2 linked regions of the Cohnella abietis genome follow. The protein of the gene in region 1 interacts with the protein of each later gene in a pairwise test. Links are inferred from orthologs where the notes say so. Each region holds a gene or a part of one and is shown in the gene's direction. Other genes may lie near its edges. The genes, in order: ftsH and hflK.

Region 1 (6,151 bases):
GACGCATCAGTTGAAGGTAGAGACGTCCTTATTGTAGAAGATATTATTGACAGTGGATTGACCCTAAGCTACTTGATCGATGTCCTGGAGCGCCGCAATGCGTTGTCCGTTAACGTGGTGGCTCTGTTCGATAAACCGGGACGCCGTACAGTAGACCTGAACGCAGACTACACCGGATTTAGTATTCCTGATGCATTCGTCGTTGGATATGGGCTTGATTATGCGGAGAGATACCGCAATTTGCCTTATGTCGGAGTGCTCAAGCCGGAAGTCTATACGGTTTAAGAGCTCGCCGTCCATACGGTGGTGCGTTATTATTGTGATGCCAAGACAGGCTATGGTAAAATGATGTAAGCGTGTCGAGAGGAGGTCGGGGATGAATCGGTTCATCCGGAACACAGGGTTTTACTTACTTATCTTTTTGGTAACGGTTGGGATTGTTCAGTTTTTCATTGGGAAGCAGGATACGACCAAGGAACTGAATTACAATCAAATTGTTCAAGCAGTCCAGCAGGGCAATGTTAAGGAACTGACCTTGCAAATTCAAAGCGGCACCTATTTAGTAACAGGTGAATATAAGCCTAAGGCCGCTAATGAGAAGGGCGAAACGTTCATGGGCCGTGCGCCTTATGCCGATTACGCACTTCAACAGCTTACTCAGATTGGGTTAGAGAAAAACTTTGAAGTTAACATTAAAAAAATGCCGGGACAAAGCTTCTGGCTGACATTCTTGACCTCTATTATCCCTTTCATCATCATGTTCGTTCTCTTCTTCTTCCTGATTAATCAGGCACAAGGCGGCGGCGGTAAGGTGATGAATTTCGGCAAAAGTCGTGCCCGTCTCTATAATGAAGAGAAGAAACGGGTCACGTTCGAGGATGTGGCCGGAGCGGATGAAGAGAAGCAAGAGTTGGTCGAGGTTGTCGAGTTCTTGAAGGATCCCCGTAAGTTTGCGGCGCTTGGCGCACGCATTCCAAAAGGTGTTCTCCTCGTCGGTCCTCCAGGTACAGGTAAAACGTTGCTTGCTCGTGCAGTAGCGGGTGAAGCGGGCGTTCCGTTCTTCACTATATCTGGTTCTGATTTTGTTGAAATGTTCGTGGGCGTCGGGGCATCCCGTGTTCGTGACTTGTTCGAGAATGCAAAGAAAAACTCGCCATGTATTATCTTTATCGATGAGATCGATGCTGTTGGTCGTCAACGGGGCGCAGGCCTTGGTGGTGGACATGATGAGCGTGAGCAAACACTCAATCAGCTTCTCGTAGAGATGGACGGCTTCGGTGCCAATGAAGGTATCATTATCGTTGCTGCAACGAATAGACCAGACATTCTTGATCCAGCCTTGCTTCGTCCAGGCCGGTTTGACCGTCAGATTACGGTTGATCGTCCAGACGTTAAGGGCCGTGAAGCAGTATTGAAGGTTCATGCTCGCAACAAGCCTTTGAATAAAGATGTTCGTCTTGGCACTATTGCTAAACGTACAACTGGATTTACAGGTGCTGATCTGGAAAACTTACTCAACGAGGCAGCCTTGCTTGCTGCACGTCGTAATAAGAAAGATATCGCCATGCAAGAAGTCGATGAAGCGATTGACCGTGTTATCGTAGGTACGGAGAAGAAAAGCCGTATCATTAGCGATCGTGAGAAGCGTATTGTCGCTTATCATGAAGCGGGTCATACAATTGCTGGATTCTTCCTTGAGCATGCGGATACGGTACACAAGGTAACGATCGTTCCACGTGGACGTGCAGGCGGTTATGTCATCATGCTTCCTAAGGAAGACCGTATGCTTGTGACTAAGCAAGAGCTTCTTGATAAAGTGACAGGCTTGCTGGCAGGTCGTGCAGCCGAAGAAATCTTTATCGGAGAAATTGGTACGGGCGCTTATAGCGACTTTAAGTCAGCTACAAGCATCGTACGTGCAATGATCATGGAGTACGGAATGAGTGAAAAGCTCGGAACTATGCAGTTCGGTAGCAGTTCCCAAGGTCAGGTATTCTTAGGCCGTGACATCGGACATGAACAGAACTATTCTGATGCCATTGCTTATGAGATCGACCAAGAGATGCAGAGCATTACTCGTGATTGCTATGATCGTGCTAGGAAGCTCCTTAACGAGAAGAGTGCAGAGATGCATTTGTTAGCTAAGACGCTTCTTGAACAGGAGACGCTTGATCTCGAACAGATCAAGACTTTGATCGAGAAGGGTATCTTCGTAGCTAACGTTGAGGAACCATCCTCTAACGACGAGGAGTCCAAAGCTGAACCGATTGTGGATACGATTGGCGATGTCAAGGTGCGGATTCAAACCCGTGATGACGAGCCATTGCCGACTATACCGGATTCGCGCAAGGATGACGGCTCCGAAGAGCCTAAATAATAAGGTACTCATTAAACGGGATGTTCCCGCGCTGTAACGGCGCTTGGCGAACATCCCGTTTTAATATCCTGAAAAAAGGGCTTACAATCGGTGCAAGATGAATTGACAGCCTTACTTGGCAAGTGTAAATTAGTTGTTAATGAACGAACTCGTTTTCGTCCACAATAGAGACAACGATCCCGCCATGTTTGTGCATTGATTCACAAACTATCGGTTCATCTAGGGGAGGAGATTAAGCATGGAGGCTTTGGCACTAGAGCGTAAAGCAGAACAAAATCGCGAGCTACGCGAACGGCTTATGCAGCTTAAGAAGGAACGGAATGCCATTATTCTCGCTCATTATTATCAGCGTGATGAAATACAGGAGGTCGCGGATTTTCGCGGAGATTCTTTTCTGCTAGCTCAGAAAGCGGCATCAACAGATGCGGATGTCATCGTGTTCTGTGGTGTACATTTTATGGGAGAGAGTGCTAAGATTCTGGCTCCACATAAGACCGTGCTCGTTCCGGACGAACGTGCAGGCTGCCCAATGGCAGATATGGTTAATCCGATTGGACTTAGGGAATTAAAGGCAAAGCACCCGAATGCTAAAGTCGTTACCTATATTAATTCCTCTGCTGACGTTAAGGCGGAAACGGATATTTGCTGTACGTCCGCTAATGCGGTCAACGTTGTCAATTCAGTTGATGCCGATGAAGTCATCTGGTGTCCAGATAAGAACCTTGGGCATTATGTGCAGCAATTTACTGACAAGAAGATGATTATTTGGGAAGGCTACTGCAACACCCACGACATGTTGACTATTAAGGATGTCGAGGAGATGCGGGCGAAGTATCCGAATGCGGAATTCGTAGTCCACCCAGAATGCCGTCCGGAAGTCGTTGAAATGGCCGATTTCGTTGGCAGTACGACGGGTATTCTTAAGCATTGTCGGGAATCCAGTCATCAAGAGTTTATTGTAGGTACGGAGGACGGAACAGGATATCAGCTTCGTCTGGATAGTCCTAATAAATCCTTTCATTTCGCATCGAAATTTCTCGTCTGCCCGAACATGAAGGTTAATAACCTGAAGAAGGTTGTTAAAGCCTTAGAGACGATGCAACCGCAAATATATGTACCGCAGGATGTCGCGGACAAGGCTCGTTTATCGCTGGAGCGCATGCTGCTAGTAAAGTAAAACGGCTAAGCTGTCCAATGGACAGCTGCAGACGTTTATATCTGACGATTAGACAAGCTGAGGTATAACCTACCGATGCTTTCTAATCGTTCAAGCAGCTTGTGCTACTCTTCTGTTGAGTGGGGACAAAATAACCATGATTCCAAGGTACGTTGTTGATTTTGATCTAGACAAGCTTCCTCGCATTGAGACGGACGTGATCGTTATTGGGGCCGGCATCGCCGGACTATATACGGCGCTAAAGGCCAGCGAGACGCAGCGGGTATTAATGATAACTAAGAAGTCCTTATTCGATAGCAACACCCGCTATGCGCAAGGCGGAATTGCTGCGGTAATTTCCGATGAAGATTCTCCCGATTTTCTTGCTAAAGATACATTGATTGCTGGAGCAGGTCTTTGTAATGCCGCAGCAGTCGATGTGCTTGTTCATGAAGGGCCTCATGGGGTACAGGAGCTTATTAGATACGGCACCAACTTTGATGAAGAAGACGGCCAGTACGCTCTGACGAAGGAAGGTGCTCATAGCCAACGTCGTATACTCCATGCTAATGGGGATGCCACAGGCTTTGAGATCGTCCGTGCATTGGCGGAGAAGGTCAAATCTGATCCGACTCTTGAGCTGTGGGACGATCATTTTGTGCTGGATCTGTTGACGGAGGACGGGGAATGTCGGGGGGCGCTCGTTCAGAAGCCAGACGGATCTCGCGTTGCTGTATTCGGACGAGCTACTGTGCTTTGTACAGGGGGCACCGGGCAGCTCTATCGGTATACGACTAATCCTGAGGTGGCAACCGGTGACGGGGTGGCTATGGCCTACCGTGCAGGTGCTGATATTCGGGATATGGAGTTTAATCAATTCCACCCGACGTCTCTTTGTTATCCTGGTGCGCCTAGATTTCTTATCTCGGAGGCCGTTCGCGGCGAGGGTGCATTCTTACGCAATATTAATGGCGACAGATTCATGGAAAATTATCATCCTCAGCTAGAGCTTGCTCCTAGAGATGTTGTGGCTCGTGCAATTGTGAACGAGATGGAAACGACAAAGTCTACTTATGTTTATATTGATATTACGCATGAAAGCCCTGAATTAATTAAGCATCGTTTTCCGACGATATTTGAATATTGCTTAAATTATGGACTCGATATGACGACGGATTGGATACCTGTAGCGCCAGCAGCTCATTATATGATGGGTGGAGTCAAAACTGATCTCCATGGCGAGACTAGTATTCATCGTCTCTTTGCCTGTGGTGAAGCTTCCTCGACTGGAGTGCATGGCGCTAACCGGCTTGCAAGTAATTCATTGTCGGAGGCTATCGTTTTCGGACAACGTATCGTAGATGCTGTAAACAAGCTTACCCCAGCAAAGGCTTCTGCAGACAATGGCTTAGGCTTAGATAGGAATGCTGCATTGACGGGTGCACTTATCGAGCGCCGCCTGAAGCTTCAGAAGGGAATGGTTCGCTACGCTGGATTACGAAGAGATCGTGCCGGACTTCTTAAGGGGCTAGAGGAGTTAAAGAAGCAGCTGCCATTGTTTCAGCTGTGTCTCTCTAAGAAAGAGGAATTGGAATATGCTAATCTCTTGACCTGCGCATTCCTTGTAACCGAGGGAGCACTCAATCGTGAAGAAAGTCGTGGCGGTCATTATCGGGAAGATTATCCTCAGAGGGATGATTTGAATTGGCGTACACACACGATATTGAACCGGGAAAAAGGTATTCGTACAGAAAGGGTCGACGACGATGTTTGAACGAGAAAGCGATTGGACAATCGGTGGTCCTGCAATTGAAGCAGTGAAAGATCAGCTTCGCTCTTGGTTGGCGGAAGACATTGGTTCGGGAGACGCTACAACAATGGCGACTGTACCCCTGGGTCATGTATCGAGCGGAATTATCCATGCTAAACAGTCGGGCATTCTTGCTGGTATTCCTTTAGCGCGGCTTGTTTTCGAGGTCATAGATAAAGATTTGAAGTTTAATGCTCAGGTAGCAGATGGAGTTAGAGTGGAAAAGGGTACGGTTCTAGCCATTGTTGAAGGCTCAACACATAGCATTCTGACGGGTGAAAGACTGGCGCTCAACTTATTGCAGAGGCTTTCGGGTATTGCAACCAAAACTAACGAATACGTAGAAGCTGCTCAGGGGCAGGCTGTAAAGATTGCCGATACCCGCAAGACTACTCCAGGACATCGGACACTTGAGAAATATGCAGTTAGAGTCGGTGGTGGAGCTAATCACCGCTTCGGTTTGTATGATGCTGTCATGATCAAGGATAATCACATTAAAGCAGCTGGAGGGATTACAGCGGCAGTTCATGCGGCGAAATCCCGTATTCCCCATACGATGATGATTGAGGTAGAGGCTGAGTCTTTAGCAGAGGCTGAAGAAGCGGTTCATGCTGGGGCGCATATCGTCATGCTTGATAATATGACGGCTGCTGCGATGGCAGAGGCTGTAACGGTTGTGCGGCGTATGGCTCCACATATTGTCCTAGAAGCTTCCGGTGGGATTACACCTGAGCGAGTGGCAGACGTAGCGCGGAGTGGCGTTGACATCATATCGGTTGGGAGCTTGACTCATTCTTTTCTAGCGCTT
Region 2 (3,336 bases), 4.2 Mb from region 1 along the record:
CAATCCGGTTATGTCATTGAAGAGCGCAATTGGCGTTGCCGGTCTGGTGAGATTGATCTTATCGCATTAGACGGTGACACTTTGGTGTTCATAGAGGTCCGTTCGCGAACAAACCCTACTCGCTATGGATCGGCGGTAGAAGCTATAACCCCACGAAAGTGCCGTCAAGTCCGTGAACTGGCTGTTATTTATCTCAAGCAGCGCAAGGGCAATCCACTATCGATTAGATTCGATGTCGTAGCTGTAACGCTCGATGCGGAAGGAAAGGCTACAGAAATCAAGCATCTACCAGGTGCCTTCTGAAATAACTAAATATACGATTTCATCTTAACAAGCCACCCTTTTTGGGTGGTTTTTTACAATGAATTATAAAAACAGCACCCTATCAAGCGAGGTCAGACAGTTTATTATCTACCGCACCCCACCACAGTCCACAACTTCCACTACATACCGATCACGACCGCGCTTCCGGCATCTCACATCCCACTACAATCTGCATATCAATTACGACCGCGCTAATGGCATCCCACATCCCACAACATTCCGGATACCGATCACAACCACGCTTCCGGCATCTCACATCCTACTACAATCCTCATACCGAATACGACCTCGTTAATGGCATCTTACATCCCGCTACAATCCACATACCGAATACGTCCGCGCTTACGGCATCCTACATCCCACTACATTCCGGATACCGATACTCCCTCGCTTACGGCATCCCACATCCCACTACAATCCGCATACCAATTACGACCTCGCTTACGGCTTCGCACATGCAAGAGGGAAATGTCTGTCCTAGCTAACGAATCGAATCGTGCTTATTATCGATAAATTGACTACTTATTTGTTCTTACGAACTCCAGTAGCGTTATTGAGGAAAATATAGGGGAAAACGCGCCGCTTTGCTGGATATAAGATGTCTGGAGCTCGTTAAAATATAAAATCATTAGATTTTGATCAAATAAGAGTTACTGAGTTCGTAAGCCATATGTCATGCAAGCCATATGTCACGAAATCCATTTCTGAATAATCTCCCACATAAACTTAGAACGCCGTGAAAAGGACGGCGTCAGCCGCTAATGCATGGTTATTCAGAACGAATAAGTTTCACGAAATCCATCCCTGAATAACACAAACATAAACATTTTTTCGCTACCCAAAAGACAGCGAAAAATGTTTATGCTTGTTTTAATACGTTTTTCCTGAGGATTTTGGCTATTTTTATGAAACGTAAAGTGTTCTGTTACGTAACAAAGAAAGATATGAAAGCTACATCAGGGAGGGGTATCAGTCTATATGGAACTTGTTCACAATCAAAAAAAGCCAGAAAATCCACTTGATTTGCCGCCAGGATTACTTAAGAAAATTGGTTTAGGTGTTATCGGCGTACTCGTGGCACTAATCGCGTATTCATCATTTTACACCGTTCAAGAGCAACAGAGGGCAGCTATCCTTACATTCGGAAAGTATACAGGGGAGTCGACAGCGGGCCTTCATTTCAAATGGCCTTATCCGATTCAGCAGGTTATTCTTGTGCCGGCAGAGCTTACACAACGTATTTACATAGGTTATCGTCTAGATAATGACATCTCAACCCCGGTTGAAGAGGAATCGATGATGATAACCGGAGACGAGAATATTGTATCCGCTGATGCCGTTGTACAGTGGAAAATAAGCGATGTTCAAAAATACTTATACAATATTAGCAATCCGGAGCAGTTCCTGCGTAATGCAGCTAGCTCATCCATTCGATCCGTTATTGGTTCGGAAAAGCTTGATTATGCAATTACAAACGGAAAAACTGAAATTCAAGATAAAGTTCGTGAAAAGCTAATTGATCTTCAAGCGAAATATAATACAGGAATTCAGATTGTCGATATTAAGTTTCAAGATATAGAACCGCCTAGTGGTCAAGTAGAGGAAGCGTTCCGCGCGGTTACGAATGCTCGTGAGGAAAAAAACACGAAGATTAACAATGCAGCAAAATACGAAAATGATAAAATACCAAAAGCTCGCGGAGAAGCGCAAGCTATGCTTGAGAATGCGGAAGGTGTGAAAAAATCACGTATTCTTAATGCTGAAGGGGATGTAGCCCAGTTTAACGCTATTTTCGTAGAGTATTCTAAAAACCCTGGCGTAACTGAAAGCCGTTTGATTGTGGAAACGTTGGAGAAAATATTGCCGAAGGCCAAAATCTTCATCTCCGATTCGGGTGGCGACACCGTCAAGTATTTACCGATAAACGAGCTCCTTCGTAAAACAGGAGTGACAGCGGGAGCAACAGGTAGTGCTTCGGGTAGTGCGGGTAGTGCAACGGGTAATGCAGGAAACGCAGGGGCTGCGCAAGGAGGTACAACGCCATGAGTAAAAAACTAATTGTTGGACTGGTTTCATTTTTAGCAGTAATAATCATAGGATCTGCTTCTCTATATGTCGTAAAAGAAGGCGAGTACAAGGTTATCCTTAAGTTTGGAGAGGCCGTTCGAGTTGAAGGAAGCCCGGGGCTGTACTTTAAGATACCTTTTGTAGAAAGTGTTTCTAAATTGCCGAAATATCAAATGACTTATGAAAGTAATCCAACATCTATACTCACAAAGGATAAAAAACCGATAATCGTCGATAATTATACCGTTTGGCGAATAAAGAGTCCTGAAAGCTTCTTGAAAACAGTTCAAACCGTTAGTGTTGGTGTGCAACGTATTGATGAAGCCGTGTATAACTCTGTTCGCCGGAAATTGTCAGAAATTAATTACGATAATATTATCAGTGAGAACACAGAACGTGGTAACATAAATGATGACATCACCAAAGATGTTTCCACCGCGCTTATACGGGATAATTATGGTATTGAAATCATTGATGTAAGAATTAAGCGTACAGATCTCCCGGAAGGCAACAAGCAGAGTGTTTATAATCGGATGATTTCAGATCGTCAGTCTATCGCTGCGCGTTACTTGTCTGAGGGAGACGAAGAATCGCATAAAATTACATCAAAAGCTGATCGTACAGCAACTGAGTTACTTGCTCAGGCGGAAGCGGATGCCAAGAAAATTATTGCGCAAGGTGAACAGGAAGCCGCAAAAATATATAATGAATCGTATGGCAAGGATCCTAAGTTTTACAGCTTTTATCGGACGCTGCAAAGCTATGTGACAACGCTTGAGAATGAGCCTGTCATTATGTTGCCGATCGATTCTCCCTATACCCGTATTCTATTAGGGAAATAAGCCGATTGATGAAGGGTGATTAGTTCTGAATAATCAGATGGTGCAGCTAGAACAATTTAAAAGATTCAAAGAAGAAATCACCCGGTTTATGATGATGTACAAA

The links.
Region 2: the proteins of ftsH (region 1) and hflK interact in binary tests that used the Escherichia coli proteins (3 or more experiments, as listed by UniProt). The link is inferred for Cohnella abietis from one-to-one orthologs.

Annotation. Positions count from the first base shown.
Region 1 is NZ_AP019400.1:87,498-93,648, forward strand. The notes cover bases 1-2,876. They hold ftsH (ATP-dependent zinc metalloprotease FtsH), read left to right. Parts: upstream 1-376; coding sequence 377-2,377; downstream 2,378-2,876. Other genes in these bases: hpt (hypoxanthine phosphoribosyltransferase), read left to right, coding at 1-285; nadA (quinolinate synthase NadA), read left to right, coding at 2,616-2,876. Also shown: more of nadA, read left to right, coding at 2,877-3,554; nadB (L-aspartate oxidase), read left to right, coding at 3,691-5,307; nadC (carboxylating nicotinate-nucleotide diphosphorylase), read left to right, coding at 5,300-6,151. UniProt on the Escherichia coli protein: Acts as a processive, ATP-dependent zinc metallopeptidase for both cytoplasmic and membrane proteins. Plays a role in the quality control of integral membrane proteins.
Region 2 is NZ_AP019400.1:4,307,796-4,311,131, reverse strand. Bases 439-3,336 are described here. They hold hflK (FtsH protease activity modulator HflK), read left to right. Parts: upstream 439-1,302; coding sequence 1,303-2,370; downstream 2,371-3,336. Other genes in these bases: KCTCHS21_RS18855 (GTP pyrophosphokinase), read left to right, coding at 3,271-3,336; hflC (protease modulator HflC), read left to right, coding at 2,367-3,233. In the rest of the region: KCTCHS21_RS18870 (YraN family protein), read left to right, coding at 1-303.